Regions from separate parts of the Promicromonospora alba genome, predicted to be linked through region 1. Evidence: riboswitches for the same ligand, from Rfam matches in the RefSeq annotation. Region 1 holds a riboswitch; the other holds the start of a gene.

The links. Region 1 has a riboswitch for FMN ahead of pnuC (nicotinamide riboside transporter PnuC). Riboswitches for the same ligand answer to the same signal wherever they lie in the genome.
Region 2: another riboswitch for FMN. It lies ahead of ribD (bifunctional diaminohydroxyphosphoribosylaminopyrimidine deaminase/5-amino-6-(5-phosphoribosylamino)uracil reductase RibD); the one in region 1 lies ahead of pnuC (nicotinamide riboside transporter PnuC).

Annotation. Positions count from the first base shown of each region.
Region 1 is NZ_JBHSFI010000008.1:95,009-99,412, forward strand. Features, by position in the region: gene ACFO6V_RS22970 (Gfo/Idh/MocA family protein) at 1-921, opposite strand, end outside; gene pnuC (nicotinamide riboside transporter PnuC) at 941-1,627, opposite strand; FMN riboswitch at 1,741-1,878, opposite strand; gene ACFO6V_RS22980 (TetR/AcrR family transcriptional regulator) at 1,984-2,733, opposite strand; gene ACFO6V_RS22985 (hypothetical protein) at 2,804-2,998, opposite strand; gene ACFO6V_RS22990 (DsbA family protein) at 3,021-3,638, shown strand; gene ACFO6V_RS22995 (LLM class F420-dependent oxidoreductase) at 3,691-4,404, shown strand, end outside.
Region 2 is NZ_JBHSFI010000001.1:204,369-208,772, reverse strand. Features, by position in the region: gene ACFO6V_RS01025 (sensor histidine kinase) at 1-542, shown strand, start outside; gene ACFO6V_RS01020 (response regulator) at 539-1,255, shown strand; gene ACFO6V_RS01015 (DUF2306 domain-containing protein) at 1,358-2,011, shown strand; FMN riboswitch at 2,070-2,204, shown strand; gene ribD (bifunctional diaminohydroxyphosphoribosylaminopyrimidine deaminase/5-amino-6-(5-phosphoribosylamino)uracil reductase RibD) at 2,443-3,519, shown strand; gene ACFO6V_RS01005 (riboflavin synthase) at 3,519-4,193, shown strand; gene ribB (3,4-dihydroxy-2-butanone-4-phosphate synthase) at 4,190-4,404, shown strand, end outside.

The DNA.
Region 1 (4,404 bases):
CCGGAACTCGTTGCGGTACAGCCAGCCGCCGTCGAGCGTGTAGCCGCGCAGGAACAGGCCCTCGTGGCTGCCGGCCCCGCCCGCGGCCACCCGCTCCAGCGTGGAACGCCGGGGGAGCCCGTCGGCGCCGACGCGGCGCACGACGTCGTCGCGCAGCTCGCCGCGCTCACCACGCACCGACAGCGCGGGGGAGCGGACCCAGGAGCGGTACTGGACGTCGTCGAACTCGTAGGTGCCGAGGCGGCCGCCGAAGTCCAGCCACGCGGTCGCGTGCACCGTGTCGACGAGGTCCAGGTCCTCGGGGTCGCCCGCGCGGCTGGGGCTCGGCAGCACGCGGCGCGCATCGCGCCGGGCCGTGATCACCGCGTCCTCGAAGGTGATGCCAAGGGCCCGGCGCAGCACGCTGAGGCCGTGGTAGTCGTGTGCCACGGCGACGTGCGCGTCCGTCACGGCGCCCAGCAGTCCCGAGCCGGCGACCGCGAGCTGCGCCCCGACCAGCGGTTCCAGGTGGTACTGCTCGGCGACGTGCACGCAGGCGCCGTCGTCCACGAGCCGCTGCAGGGCCGTCAGCTCCTCGACGGTGCCCGCAGCGGGTGTCTCCGTCAGGACGGGGACGCCCGCTTCGGCGAGGTCGCGGATCACCGGCTGGGCCGCGCCGGCGGGCAGGGTCAGGAGGACGACGTCGGGCCGGCCGCCGGCGAGCAGCTCGGACACCGAGGCGTAGGCGGGTGCCGGGAGCCCGGGCAGGCCCGCGGCGCGAAGGCCGCGGGCCGCCAGCTCCGCGCGGTCCGCCGCGTTGCGGGTGGCCACGCCGACCACCTCGAAGCGGTCGGGCAGCGCATGCAGCACCCGCAGCATGGTCCGGGCACGGAAGCCCGAGCCGACGATCCCGATCCTGGCCGTGCGGTCCCGTGAGGTCACGGAGCCCGACGCTACGCCCTCACGCGCCGGCGACCGCCGCCTCGTCCGGCTCCGCGGTCTCACGGCGGCTGATCCGCCACCACGCGAAGAACCCGAACAGCGTGAACAGGCCGTAGATCACGTACATCAGCGCGGTCGCCCAGTACCCGGCCGAGAACAACAGCGGGACGCCGACCAGGTCGACGGCCACCCAGATCAGCCAGAACTCGACCCAGCCCTTGGCCATGCCGTAGGTCGCGAGCACGGAGCCCATGAAGATCCAGGCGTCCGCCCAGACCGGCTCGTACGAGCCGAGGGCCCGGAAGAGCGGGGTGAGGAGCAGCGTGCCGGCGAACATGCCCGTCACCAGGCCCACGCGGGCCTGCCAGGAGGCCCAGCGCGGGTGCACGGCGACCGTGCCGACGCCGCCCATCCGCTGGGTCTGGCGCCAGCGGTACCAGCCGTAGATCGAGACGGCGATGAACATGATCTGGCGGCCGGCCTGGCCCAGCATGTCCGCTCGGGTCGCGTCGCCGAACCACGAGCCCATGAACACCGTGAAGAGCAGGATGTTGCCCACGATGCCGACGGGCCAGGCCCAGACCTTGCGGCGCAGGCCGCCGAGCGCCGACGCCAGCCCGAACAGGTTGCCGATGACCTCGCGCCAGTAGATCTGCTGGTCGGCAACCAGGAACGTCGCGTCATAGGCGGCGCGGAACCAGTCCATGTCTCTTCCCTCTCCGAAGGTCCGCACACGGGGACTCCGGGGTGAGGGTCGGCGCGCCACAAGGACACCGACGACGACGCGAGAGGGCACCCCGAAGGGTGACGGCGCGCGCCGCACGTGCTTCCTCCCATCCGGACTTTAACCGTCGGTCCTGGAGTTTCACCAGGTCAACCGAGCCCCTCCCGAAGGAGCGACCCGGGTCGCGGACTGTCACCGCCGGCTCGGAATTTCACCGACCCCGGAGCACGTGTGCATCTGCTGCACTTGAACTACTGCACTGCTGCTTGCGGAACACAGGATGCCACGGCGTCATTCCCGGCCGGAAGGGTCTCTGCCGCGGACGCCGGGTGAGCTCGCTACGCGAGCGCTTCCCGGACCGCGCGAGCCACCTCGTCGGGCCCAGCCCCGCCCGAGACGACGGTCACGACCACACGGCGGCCCGACGGCGCCCCGCCGCCCACCGGAGCGTTGCCGCCGGCGCCGAGGACGGCGGCCCGCCGCAGATCGGCGAACGCCTCCTCGAGCTCGGGCCGCAGCTCGAGCGACGGCGTGCGCAGCCAGCGCCGCAGTATCGCGTTGTGCACGGCGACGACGGACGCCGCGAACGCGATCGACGCCGTGGACGTCGACCGCTCCGGCGGCAGCGTGTCGCGCAGGTAGTGCGTGAACGCCCGCTCGTAGCGGTGCGTGGTGATGAGCTCACGGTCGCGCAGGGCCGGGACCTGCTGCAGCAGGGCGTACCGGGCGAGCGACGTCTCGCGCTGGCCCACATGGTGGTCGAACACCATGCGTGCCGCGCGGCACACCTCGAGGTACGGGTCGATCTCCGGGTCCCAGGCACGGCCGAGGTCGTGCCCGGACTCCTCGCTGGTGCGGGCGTCGGGGCGGGTGGCGGCGAGCATCACCACCACCTCCTCGAGCAGGAGCTCGTGGTCGGCGAAGACCACGTCCTCCTTCGAGCGGTACCGGCGGAAGAACGTGGCCCGGCTGACCTTTGCGGCGTCGGCGATCTCCTCGACGGTGGTCCCCTCGTACCCCTGCCGGGTGAACAGGTCCACCGCGACGTCTACTGCCTGCGCATGCGTGTGGGTACGGACGGCGGTCATGCCAGGCAGGCTACCGCGTACCCCTCGGGCTGCGGGAAAAATCCTTGAGCGATACGTGGCGGTCAAGGCCCTAGTTTTCCGGGCTCGAGATCTTGCCGGACCGCAGTCTGTGCAGGTAGCGCACCTCGCGCACGGCCATCAGGAGGCCGAGGCCACCGGGTACCGCCGACCACGGATGACCCAGTACAACTCCGACAAGGCACACCAGAAAGATCACCCCACCGCCGACGACGGTGGCGAGACTCGCCCAACGGATCCCGGTCACGCAGTGAGCGTAGTCTGCGGGCGTGACCGAGAACGCTGCCAAGCCCGTCGTCGACGTCTACGTCGACCCCATGTGCCCCTTCGCCTGGATCACGTCGCGCTGGGCCCTCGAGGTCTCGCAGCTCCGCGACGTCGACCTGACCTTCAAGCTGATGAGCCTCTACCTGCTGAACAAGGACCGGGACATCGACGACGGGTACCGGGCGCGCATCGAGCGGTCACGCGGCATCGGCCGCATCGCCGCGGCGGTCCAGGCCGACCACGGCCCTGAGGCGTTCTCCGCGTTCTACACCGCGGCGGGCACCCGGATCCACAACCAGCAGAACAAGGACTTCGACGCGGTGGCGGTCAAGGCGCTCGCCGAGGCCGGCCTGCCCGCCGACCTCGCGGCGGCGGCGACGTCCTCCGACTACGACGCGGCGCTCGCGGCCTCCCACGAGTCCGGCATGAAGCCCGTCGGCGACGACGTCGGCACGCCCACCATCCACGTCGACGGCGTCGCGTTCTTCGGCCCGGTGCTCACGCGCATCCCGCGCGGCGAGGAGGCGACAGCCCTGTTCGACGCCTCCGTGACGCTCGCGCGGTACCCGTACTTCTACGAGATCAAGCGCTCCCGCGCGACGGACCCCGCCTTCGACTGAGCGCGTTGGTCGCCCGCAGCCGACGTCGGTAGAGCGTGGCAAGGTTGAGGTCATGACTCTTGACCTGCGTATCTTCACCGAGCCCCAGCAGGGCGCGACGTACGACGACCAGCTCGCTGTCGCCCAGGCGACCGAGCGCCTGGGGTTCAGCGCGTTCTTCCGGTCCGACCACTACCTCGCCATGGGCGACGGCGACGGCCTGCCCGGCCCCACCGACTCCTGGATCACGCTCGCGGGCCTCGCCCGCGACACGTCCACCGTGCGGCTCGGCACGCTGGTGTCCTCGGCGACGTTCCGCCACCCCGGCGTCCTCGCCATCCAGGTCGCACAGGTGGACCAGATGTCCGGCGGCCGCGTGGAGCTCGGCCTCGGCACCGGCTGGTTCGGCGCCGAGCACCGCGCGTACGGCATCCCGTTCCCCGACAAGCGGTTCGGCATCCTCGAGGAGCAGCTCGCCGTCATCACGGGCCTGTGGGGCACCCCGGTGGGGGAGAAGTTCTCGTTCTCCGGTGAGCACTACGAGATCGTCGACTCACCGGCCCTGCCGAAGCCCCAGCAGTCCAGGATCCCCGTGCTCATCGGTGGTGGCGGCCCGCGCCGGACCCCCGCCCTCGCGGCGAGGTACGGCGACGAGTACAACCAGTCCTTCCCGGAGATCGATGCGATCGGCCCGCGCATCGAGGTCATCAACAAGGCGCTGGCCGACGCCGGGCGCGCGCCCGGGTCGCTGGTCCAGTCCGTTGCGCTGGTCGCCGTCGTCGGCCAG
Region 2 (4,404 bases), on a different contig from region 1:
ATCCCGGCGCGGCTGCCGAGGCTTTGCAGGTGATCGAGGAGCAGGCCTCCCGTGCGCTGGCCGAGATGCGCACGCTGGTCCGCGTCCTGCGGTCGGACGAGCTCGTCCCTGGAGAGGACGGCGGCGACGGGGCGGACGAGCTCGCTCCCGGGCCCACGCTGGCCGACGTCGAACGCCTCGCCGACCCCACCGTGCCGCGCGTCGAGGTCAACCTGGAGGGCGACCCCGCCCTGGTCTCGGCGGCCGTGGGCGGTGCGGTACAGCGCATCGCGCAGGAGTCGGTCACGAACGCGCGCCGTCATGCCCGGGGCGCCACCCGGATCGCGGTCCGCGTCACCGTCGATGAGACGTCCGTCCGGCTCCGGGTGTCCGACGACGGCGGTGCGGCGGTCTCTCCGAGCCATGGCGGGTACGGGCACGGCGGCTACGGGCTGGCCGGGATGCGCGAGCGCGCGGCGCTGCTGGGCGGCACGCTCGACGCCGGGCCCGGCGCGGCCGGCTGGACCGTCGAGGCGATCCTCCCGCTCTCGGGCGCCGCATGACTGCCGGGCGCACAACTGCCGGGCGCACAACTACCGGCAACATCAGGGTCCTCGTGGCCGACGACCAGGAGATCGTCCGTACTGGCCTCACCATGATCCTGAACGCCCAGGAGGGCATCGAGGTCGTCGGGCAGGCCGCCGACGGCCGGACCGCCGTCGAGCTCGCACAGCGGTTGCGTCCGGACGTCGCCCTGCTCGACATCCGGATGCCGGACGTCGACGGTATCGAGGCGACCAGACTGCTCGCCGGCCCCGCTGTCGCGGACCCGCTGGCGGTCGTCGTGATCACCACGTTCGACCTGGACGAGTACGTGTACGCAGCCCTGCGCGCCGGGGCTCGCGGTTTCCTGCTCAAGGACGCCGGACCGGCGCTCCTGGCCCAGGCGATCGAGGCCGCCGCGTCGGGTGACGCCCTGATCGCCCCGAGCGTCACCACGCGCCTCCTGCGCGCCTTCGCCGACGCCGGCCCGCGCGACCTGCCCGCCCAGCCGCTGGACCCGCTCACGGCGCGTGAGGAGGAGGTCCTGCTGGCGGTGGCCGGCGGCCGGACGAACACCGAGATAGCGCGCGAGCTGTTCGTCACGCTGAGCACCGTGAAGTCCCACGTCGCGAACCTGATGACCAAGCTAGGGGCGCGCAACCGCGTGGAGGTGGCGCTCTGGGCGTACGACACGGGGCGGCTCCGTCCCGCGCGCCCCACGCGCGAGCACTGACGCGGGCTGCACCCGTACTCTCGGCGACTCGTACTTTCGGCCAGGACGAGACCGGTCCGCGGGCCCATGACCTGCGTGGGTCGGGCGGAGCAGGCTCGCACCATGACCACATCCCAGGTGCGGACCAAGCCCACCAGCCGCCGCCAATGGCTCGTTCCCGCAGGCCTTCTCCTGCTCGCGCTCGTTCCCGCGCTCGGCGGTGCCGCACGCGTCTCCGAGCTGGCCTCAGACCCGGCGCTCACCACTGACAACGCGCGGTTCGTGACCCAGCCGATCCCGGTTCTGGTGCACATCGTCTGTGTGACCGTCTACAGCATGCTGGGCGCGTTCCAGTTCGTCCCGAGCCTGCGGCGCCGCAGCTGGCACCGGCTGGCGGGCCGCGTCCTGTTCCCCGCCGGGCTCGGTGCCGCGCTGACGGGGCTCTGGATGACCGCGTTCTACGACCTGCCCACCAAGGACACCGTGGTCGTCAACGGGGTCCGCTACGTGGTCGGCGTCGTGATGGTGGTGTCGCTGGTCCTGGGCGTGCGCGCGGCGCTGCGGCACGACTTCGTAGCGCACCCGGCATGGATGATGCGGGCCTACGCGCTGGCCATGGGCGCGGGGACGCAGGCGCTGCTGATCGGTCCGTACATCGCGGTGGCGGGTATGCCGGGTCCGGTCGTCAACACTGTGCTCATGACCGCTGCGTGGGTCATCAACGCGGCGGTGGCCGAGTGGGTGATCCGTCGTCGGCGGATCCCGGCCAGGGTGTGACGCAAGCCATGCCGACGTCCGCGAGGTTTGTGGCATGCTGGCAGGCAGCAGTACGCACACACGTGCTCCGGGGTCGGTGTAATTCCGAGCCGGCGGTTAAAGTCCGCGACCCGCGTCCTCCGCGAGGAGGACCGGTTGATCTGGTGAAACTCCAGGACCGACGGTGAAAGTCCGGATGGGAGGAAGCACGTGCGGCGTCGCCGTCCCTCGGGGCGTGCGTCGTCGTGACGTCGTGCGCGCGGGCAGGGCCGGCCGGCCTCGTCCGCGCTCCCGTCGTCCACCCCGGAGCACCGAAGCTCGGGGAGGACAGCATGACCCAGCCACCGCAGGGACGCGCCGCGGCATATGCGGCAGGACCCGCCGGAGCGCGCTCTCCCGCGGCCACGACGTTCGAGGCTACGACGTTCGAGACCACGACGCTCCGGACCGCCATGCGCCGCGCTCTCGCGCTGGCCGCGCAGGGCCCTGCATACGGCCCGAACCCGCGCGTCGGCTGCGTGCTCCTCGATCCGGCCGGTCAGCCGGTCGCCGAGGGCTTCCACCGCGGTGCGGGCACGCCGCACGCGGAGGCGGCGGCGCTGGCCGCCGCCCGTTCGCGTGGCGTCGACCCGCGGGGCACGACAGCGGTCGTGACGCTCGAGCCCTGCGCCCACCACGGCCGTACCGGCCCCTGCGCCGACGCCCTGATCGACGCGGGCGTCGCCGCGGTGCACGTCGCGGTCGCCGACCCGAACCCGGTGGCGACCGGTGGCGCGGCCAAGCTGCGCGCCGCGGGGATCGAGGTGACGACCGGCCTCCTCGCCGACGAGGGGGAGGAGCTGCTGCGCCAGTGGCTGCACGCCGTCCGGACCGGACGCCCCTACGTGACCCTCAAGCTCGCGACCAGCCTCGACGGACGGGTCGCCGCCACGGACGGGACGAGCCGCTGGATCACCGGCCCGCAGGCACGGGCCCACGCCCACACGATCCGCGCGCAGGTCGACGCGATCGGCGTCGGCACGGGGACCGCCCTGACCGACGACCCGTCGCTCACCGCACGGACGATCGACGGCGGCCTCTTCGAGCACCAGCCGCTCCGGGTGGTCGTCGGCCGCCGCGCGGTGCCCGACGGCGCTCGCCTGCGCGGGCCGGGCGGCGCCCTGCTGCACCTCCCCGAGCACGACCTCGGAGCGGTGCTCAGCCAGCTCGCGGAGCGCGAGGTGCGCCACCTGCTCGTGGAGGGCGGCCCCACCCTCGCTACCGCTCTGCTCGCCGCCGACGCCGTGGACGAGCTCCACGCGTACGTGGCGCCCGTGCTGCTCGGCGCGGGCGCGACCGCAGTCGGTGACCTGGGCGTCACCACGATCGGCGACGCCGCACGCTTCACCACCCACGACGTGACCCGGCTCGGCGACGACGTGCTCCTGGTAGCGCGCCGCGCCCAGCACGCTCGGCCCACCGAGGCCACCGAGTCGGTCCAGCCAGTCCAGCCCGGCCGGCCCAGCCGGCACCCCAAGGAGGAGATCTGATGTTCACCGGAATCATCGAGGAGCTCGGCTCCGTCGTCGCGCTCGACCGTCCCGACGGTGACGACGGTGCGGACGCCGTCGTGACCGTCGCGGGCCCGCTCGCCGCGTCCGACGCCCGGCCCGGTGACTCGATCGCCGTCGACGGCGTGTGCCTCACCGTCGTCTCCGTGGCGGACGGCTCGTTCGTCGCGGAGATCATGCCCGAGTCGCTGCGCCGCAGCTCGCTCGGGGGCCTCGTCCCCGGTTCCGTGGTGAACCTGGAGCGCGCACTGCCTGCGAACGGCAGACTGGGCGGGCACGTGGTGCAGGGACACGTCGACGGCATGGCGACGCTGGTGCGCCGCACGCCCGGCCCGCGCTGGGACGACCTGGAGTTCTCCGCGCCCGCAGCCCTTACCCGGTACATCGCGGAGAAGGGCTCCATCGCGCTGGCGGGAGTCTCGCTGACCGTCACGTGGGTGTCCGACGACGGCTTCGGGGTCTCGCTCATCCCGACCACGCTCGCCGCGACGACGCTCGGCAGACTGGTCCCGGGCGACGTCGTGAACGTCGAGGTGGACGTGCTCGCGAAGTACGTCGAGCGGCTCCTTGCGGCGGGGGCGTCGGTGCCGGGCGGGACAACCGCGGCGGACGCGGCGGCCGGCCTCGGCGACCTGACCGGGGCGGCACGATGAGCGCGGGCGGGACGGTGCACGTCATGCACCAGGACGCCGTGGACACGGGCCTCGTGGAGCGGGCCCTCGCCGAGCTCGCCGCCGGCCGGCCCGTCCTCGTGGCGGACGACGCGGGCCGGGAGAACGAGGTCGACGTGGTGTTCGCGGCGAGCGTCGCGACCGCCGAGTGGGTGGGCTGGACCGTGCGGCACTCCTCGGGGTACCTGTGCGC